2 regions of the Polaromonas sp. CG_9.5 genome follow, and region 2 is predicted to be linked to the other one. Evidence: riboswitches for the same ligand, from Rfam matches in the RefSeq annotation. Region 2 holds a riboswitch; the other holds the start of a gene.
What was found. A riboswitch is a leader RNA that binds a small molecule or an ion and turns the genes downstream of it on or off. The one in region 2 is predicted to bind S-adenosylhomocysteine.

Region 1 (3,413 bases), on a different contig from region 2:
GTGGCACGGCACCATCACGCCCATGTTCACCACCTCAAAGTTATTGCACTGCAAGACCACGGTGACGATGTTCTTGCCAATGTCATGCACGTCGCCCTTGACGGTGGCAATGATGATCTTGCCCTTGGTTTTCACATCGCCGCCAGCAGCCTGCATGAGCAGCTTTTCGGCCTCAATGTAGGGCAGCAAATGCGCCACGGCCTGCTTCATGACGCGGGCGCTTTTGACCACCTGCGGCAAGAACATCTTGCCCTGGCCAAACAGGTCGCCAACAACGTTCATGCCGTCCATCAGCGGGCCTTCGATGACGTGCAGCGGCCGGCCCTTCTCGGCAAGAATCGCCTGGTACATCTCTTCGGTGTCTTCGGTGATGAACTCGTTGTTGCCATGCACCAGCGCGTGCGACAGGCGCTGGCGTATCGGCAACGCGCGCCACTCGTACTTTTTGCTGTCGTCGCGCGCGCCGCTCTTGGCGGTTTCGGCGACTTCGATCAAGCGCTCGCCGGGCGTGAGATGTTCTTCGCCGTCTTTGTAGACGGGCTGGCGGTTCAGCACCACGTCTTCGACGCGCTCGCGCAGCACCGGCTCCAGCTCGTCGTACACGCCCATCATGCCGGCGTTGACAATGCCCATGTCCATACCGGCCTGGATCGCGTGGTACAAAAATACCGTGTGAATGGCTTCGCGTACCGGGTCGTTGCCACGAAAGCTGAACGACACGTTGGACACGCCGCCCGACACCTTGGCCCCCGGCAGGTTCTGCTTGATCCAGCGGGTGGCGTTGATGAAGTCGACGGCGTAGTTGTTGTGCTCGTCGATGCCGGTGGCAATGGCAAAGATGTTGGGATCAAAAATGATGTCTTCGGGCGAAAAACCGATCTCATCGACCAGCACGCGGTAGGCGCGTTCGCAAATCTCGATCTTGCGCTGGTAGGTGTCTGCCTGGCCTTTTTCATCAAACGCCATGACGACGGCGGCTGCGCCATAGCGCTTGAGCAGTTTGGCCTGGTGCTTGAAGGCGTCCACGCCCTCTTTCATCGAGATTGAATTGACGATGCCCTTGCCCTGAATGCAGCGCAGCCCGGCTTCAATCACGCTCCATTTGGAGCTGTCAATCATGATGGGCACGCGCGCAATGTCGGGCTCGCCGGCGATCAGGTTCAGGAAACGCACCATCGCCGCCTGGCTGTCGAGCATGGCCTCGTCCATGTTGATGTCGATGATTTGCGCGCCGTTTTCGACCTGCTGGCGGGCCACGGCCAGCGCGGCTTCAAAGTCGCCATTCAAAATCATTCGGGCAAACGCTTTGGAACCCGTGACATTGGTACGCTCGCCGATGTTGACGAACAGGGAATCGGCGCCAATCATGACCGGCTCCAGGCCGGACAGCTTCATGGGCGAAATTTGGGGGGGCAATTGAACTGCGGACATGACTCACCTTGGAATAAAGGTGAGCGTCGTTGCTAAAAAGAGCGTTTTACGCCCTGTTTACCCAAGCCTGACAAAACATGAGTCTTGCTGCAACGCTCCTTGAGTTAAGCTGGATTTTAAGCACCAAAGCCGGCATGCAGCAGGCGCGCCGTCAAATCTCCCCAAGTCTCTCCATGCTAAACAACTTTTTCAAGAAAAACCCCTTTGCGCATGACAGCCAGGCGACTGACGAAGCCGAAGGCTCCAGCTCGGCCGATCTGGCGGCTGAATTGTTGATTGCCCCGACCGCGCTCATGCAGCTGACGCTGCGGGAAGCGCGCGTGGTGGTGCGCTACATGCAGCCCCAAATGGTCGAAAAAGGCACCGTCCTGATCCGCGAAGGCGACGCGCAAGACACCAGCTTCATGCTGCTGCTGATCGACGGCGAAGTGACGATTGAAGCGCTGGTGGTGGGGCGTACTGAATCCATCGTCATCACCGTGCTGGGGCCGGGCAACCTGATTGGCGAGTTGGGGCTGCTTGACGGCAAAGCGCGTTATGCGTCGTGCGTAGCCGCCACGCCGCTGCTTGCCGCCATGTTGACGCGCGAATCACTTGACTTGCTGATGCACGAAGAACCGGCCATTGCTGCCAAGCTGCTACTGGGCATCTCGCTGCGCATCGGCGTGCGCTTGCGCGAGGTGACCGACAAGCTCAAGATGTACGTGCAGTTGACGCAGGCGATGGAGCAGGAAATCGGCTCACGCTTCGTGGACTGAAGGGATGGGCCGGCTTGTCACCGCGTCCCACAACAGAACCCGTGAAATGAGCGAAGAGGCCTGAGTCAGCCTGACCGGGTCAAGCCGCTTCGCGGTAAAAAAACCGGGAAGCCACCGGACGCGACGCCACTGGCGCCACCGCATGGGCAATTGCCTGAATGTGATCCGGCGTGGTGCCGCAGCAGCCGCCCACGATATTGACCAGCCCTTCGGCGGCAAACTCCTGCAGCAGGCGCGACGTCACGTCGGGCGTTTCGTCAAAGCCGGTGTCGCTCATCGGGTTGGGCAGGCCGGCGTTGGGGTAGCAGCTGATGAAGGTGTCGGGTGCGGCCTTGGCCAGTTCCTGAATGTAGGGGCGCATGAGGGCTGCGCCCAGCGCGCAATTCAGGCCGACGGCCAGCGGCTCGGCGTGGCGAACGCTGTGCCAGAAAGCCGTCACCGTCTGGCCGCTCAGAATCCGTCCTGACGCATCGGTCACCGTGCCGCTGATGATCAGCGGCAGGCGCTCGCCGGAATTGTCGAAATACTCGTCAATCGCAAACAGCGCGGCCTTGGCGTTGAGCGTGTCAAAAATCGTCTCGACCAGCAAAATATCGCTGCCGCCCCTGACCAGCGCTTCAGTCTGCTCGTAATAGGCTTTTCGCAGTTCCTCAAAACTGGTGTTGCGCGCACCGGCGTCGTTCACGTCGGGGCTGATGCTGGCGGTCTTGGGCGTCGGGCCGAGCGCGCCGACAACAAAGCGCGGCTTGTCCGGCGTTGAAAACTTGTCGCAAGCCAGCCGCGCGATGCGGGCCGATTCGTAGTTCATCTCGACCGCCAGCTCGGCCATGTCGTAGTCAGCCTGGGCAATCGTGGTGGCGCCAAAAGTGTTGGTTTCAATCAGGTCGGCACCAGCGGCCAGATAGCCTTCATGAATATCGCGGATTACGTCAGGCCGCGTCAAGCTGAGCAACTCGTTGTTGCCTTTCACGTCCTTGTGAAAGTCCTTGAAACGCTCAAGCTGGCCGCCAGGCCCAGCGTACCCGGCACCCCGGTACTGCGCTTCGGTCAGTTTGAAGCGCTGGATCATCGTGCCCATCGCGCCGTCAAGAATCAAAATTCGTTGCGCCAACAGGGCGGGGAGTTGGGCGGCGCGGGTGTAGGGTGTCGGCTTCATGGCATGCATTTTAGGACGGGGTTCATGGACTTTGACTTTCCCTGACAATACGGCAATAGCCTGCTGGC
Region 2 (3,413 bases):
CACTCATATTTTGATAGCTGCTTGCGCATATGCAGCATGCGCAAGCGCCTGATTTGGCTTAAAAACAGCGAATTTTTTCCTTGGTGAACCCTGCATACCCAAAAAGCGCAGGCTCCGGCCCAGAAAAGAAGCCGCCAACGCCTCAATAACGGTAGCTGTTGGCCTTGTAAGGGCCGGCTTTGGACACGCCAATATACGCCGCCTGCTCGTCGCTCAGTTCGGACAGCATCGCGCCGACCTTTTTCAGGTGCAAACGGGCGACCTTTTCATCGAGGTGCTTGGGCAGCACATAGACCTTGCCGGCCTGGTATTGGGCTTGTTTGGTGAACAGCTCGATTTGCGCAATCGTCTGGTTCGCAAAGCTCGACGACATCACAAAGCTCGGGTGGCCGGTGCCGCAACCCAGGTTCACCAAACGGCCCTTGGCCAGCAAAATAATGCGCTTGCCGTCCGGGAAAATGACGTGGTCAACCTGCGGCTTGATTTCTTCCCAAGTGCAGCTTTCCAGCGACGCCACATCGATTTCGTTGTCAAAGTGGCCGATGTTGCAGACGATGGCCTGGTCTTTCATCGCTGCCATGTGGTCATAGGTGATGACGTTTTTGTTGCCGGTGGCGGAAACGAAGATGTCGCACTTGTCGGCGGCGTATTCCATCGTCACGACCTTGAAGCCTTCCATCGCTGCTTGCAGGGCGTTGATCGGGTCAATTTCAGTGACCCAGACCTGCGCGCGCAAAGCCAGCAGCGCCTGCGCGCAACCCTTGCCCACGTCGCCGTAACCGGCCACGACGGCGACCTTGCCGGCAATCATCACGTCGGTAGCGCGCTTGATGCCATCGACCAGCGACTCGCGGCAGCCGTACAGGTTGTCGAACTTGGACTTGGTGACCGAGTCGTTGACGTTGATGGCGCGAAACGCCAGCGTGCCGTTGGCCGACATTTCGTTCAGGCGCAACACGCCAGTGGTGGTTTCTTCGGTCACGCCGATGATGTTTTTCAGGCGGCGGCTGTACCAGGTCGGGTCTTGCGCCAGCTTGGCCTTGATGCTGTTGAACAGGCAGATTTCTTCTTCGCTGCCGGGCTTGGCCAGCAGGCTGGCGTCGGTTTCGGCCTGTGCGCCCAGGTGCATCAGCAGCGTCGCGTCGCCGCCGTCGTCCAGGATCATGTTCGGGCCTTCTTCCGGCGTTCCCTTCGCGCCGGCGAACTCGAAAATGCGGTGGGTGTAGTCCCAGTAGTCGGCCAGGGTTTCGCCTTTGATGGCGAACACCGGCGTGCCGGTGGCGGCAATCGCGGCGGCGGCGTGGTCTTGCGTCGAGAAGATGTTGCACGATGCCCAGCGCACGTCAGCGCCGAGCGCCTGCAGGGTTTCGATCAGCACGCCGGTCTGGATCGTCATGTGCAGCGAGCCGGTGATGCGCGCGCCCTTGAGCGGCTGGGCGCTGGCAAATTCTTCGCGGATCGACATCAGGCCGGGCATTTCGGTTTCGGCGATGGTCAGTTCCTTGCGGCCCCAGCCGGCCAGCGACAAGTCGGCAATCACGTGGTCAGGGGTCTGGACAGGTTTCAGGATGGCGTTCATGGAAATAGCTCCAAAATCAAGGGTCAAGCTGGGCAAAATAGCCTCGGCCGCACATCTTGATCAAGGGGGAGTGTGAAATTCACTCACCCGGCATCAAAGCACATGCGGGTGAGCGTGGTTGCAAATGAGAGTCCTGAGCCTAGACCACATGCCGTGGGTTGCAACGCTCCTCAGGAGAGCCGCCATTGTACAGAACACGTCCGAATTGATATTTGAAGCTTTTGCCCACAGCGTGGGCGTGGCCAGACGGACAAGCGCGGCGCGGGTTTTGCCGAAATGCCCATAGCGATTGGGGCGGCGCGCGCCTGGTCTGTCGGGCAGACCGCCCGGCAGGCCCGGCCAGCACCCCAAACTGAGCCTTACTGGCCTTTTGCCAGCCCCAGTTTTTCAATCAAGGCCTTCTCGCGCCCAAAGGTTTCTTTTGCAAACCGCGTGTAATCAACCGAACTCATGTAGTTCGGCTGCATGTCGTAGCGGCCCAGCGCAGCGACGTAGCTCGGCTCTTCCATGGCTTTTTTGAACGCATCCTGCAGCCGTTTGACGACGTCCGGTGGCGTGCCTTTGGGCGCGCCAATGCCGAAGGGCGAGTTTTGCACGATGTCGTAGCCCAGCTCTTTGAGCGTGGGCGCATCGGGGAACTTGTCCAGGCGTTTTTCGCCCCAGGTGTTCAGCACCCGCAGCTTGCCGGCTTCTACCTGCGGCGCAAAACCGGTGCTGTCAGCGGCGGCCATCAGCTGCCCGCTGAGCACCGCCAGCATCAGGTCGGCACTGCCTTTGTAGGGCACATGCTGCAACTCAATGCCGGCTTTTTGTGCGATCAGCTCGGTCGTCAGGTGCGGGCTGGTCAGCGTGCCGGTCGAGCCATAGGTGAGCTTGCCGGGATTGGCCTTGGCATAGGCGACAAAGTCTGCCCAGGTCTTGAACGGACTATTGGCCGGCACCACGATGCCAAAGGCGTAGCCGGTAACGTTCAGGATATAGGTGATGTCCTTGATCGGATCCCAGTTGATTTTGGTGGTGTAGCCCAGACGGAAAACGCCCAGCGGGATTTGCGCCAGGGTATAGCCGTCGGATGCCGCACCCTGCAATTGCTGCGCGGGCAAGGAACCGCCAGCGCCCGGCTTGTTTTCAACGATGACCGGCTGGCCGAGAATCTTCGAGGCGTTGTCGGCCAGCGACCGCATGGTGATGTCAGTCGGCCCGCCAGCGGGAAAAGCGACGATGAGCTTGATGGGGCGAACCGGAAAGCTTTGGGCTTGCGCCAACCCCATGGCAGACAGGGCGGGCAGCGCCAGTGCGGCGGCAGATTGCAGTAATTGACGGCGTTGCATAAATGAGTCTCCTGAAATGGTCTCGCAGCTTGCGAGACGTCATCATGCGTGACGCGGGCGGCACGCGCATCAGGGCAACACCTGAATTGCTGTCGCATGGGCGTCAGGCTGGTTTTTCAAACTGTTCAGCGTTTGCCTGCTGCCAGCACAGACGTAAGCGACGGGGAAACAACCCTGAAAAAGACCCGGCGAGCGATGAAACTTGCTATCAACCAGATAGCTGTCAGCGCCCGCCCTGCTTGCACTAGACAGCGATTAGCGCCGAATCCAGCGTGTAATTCTGGCCGCCACGGCTGGCAATCTTGCGCGCGCCCACGCGGTTGCCAAGCGCCGCGCATTTCGCCAGCGGCCAGCCCTGCTCCAGCCCGAACAGCAGCGCGCCGCGAAACGCATCGCCGCAGCCGGTTGGGTCTACCACCTCATCGGCTTGCACCGGCGGCACCACGGTTTTATCGCCGTTGACCCAGACTTCGCAGCCTTGCGCGCCCAGCGTCACGATCAGG

Region 1: linked by a shared signal. The riboswitch ahead of metH (methionine synthase) and the one ahead of ahcY (adenosylhomocysteinase) in region 2 are both predicted to bind S-adenosylhomocysteine.

What each region holds. Positions count from the first base shown of each region.
Region 1 covers NZ_JAXCHR010000021.1:32,530-35,942, forward strand. The annotation lists gene metH (methionine synthase) at 1-1,431, opposite strand, end outside; S-adenosyl-L-homocysteine riboswitch at 1,446-1,538, opposite strand; gene RCH06_RS14545 (cyclic nucleotide-binding domain-containing protein) at 1,605-2,189, shown strand; gene RCH06_RS14550 (homocysteine S-methyltransferase family protein) at 2,269-3,345, opposite strand.
Region 2 covers NZ_JAXCHR010000006.1:19,648-23,060, forward strand. The annotation lists gene ahcY (adenosylhomocysteinase) at 143-1,579, opposite strand; S-adenosyl-L-homocysteine riboswitch at 1,683-1,757, opposite strand; gene RCH06_RS06210 (Bug family tripartite tricarboxylate transporter substrate binding protein) at 1,939-2,910, opposite strand; gene RCH06_RS06215 (carbohydrate kinase family protein) at 3,155-3,413, opposite strand, start outside.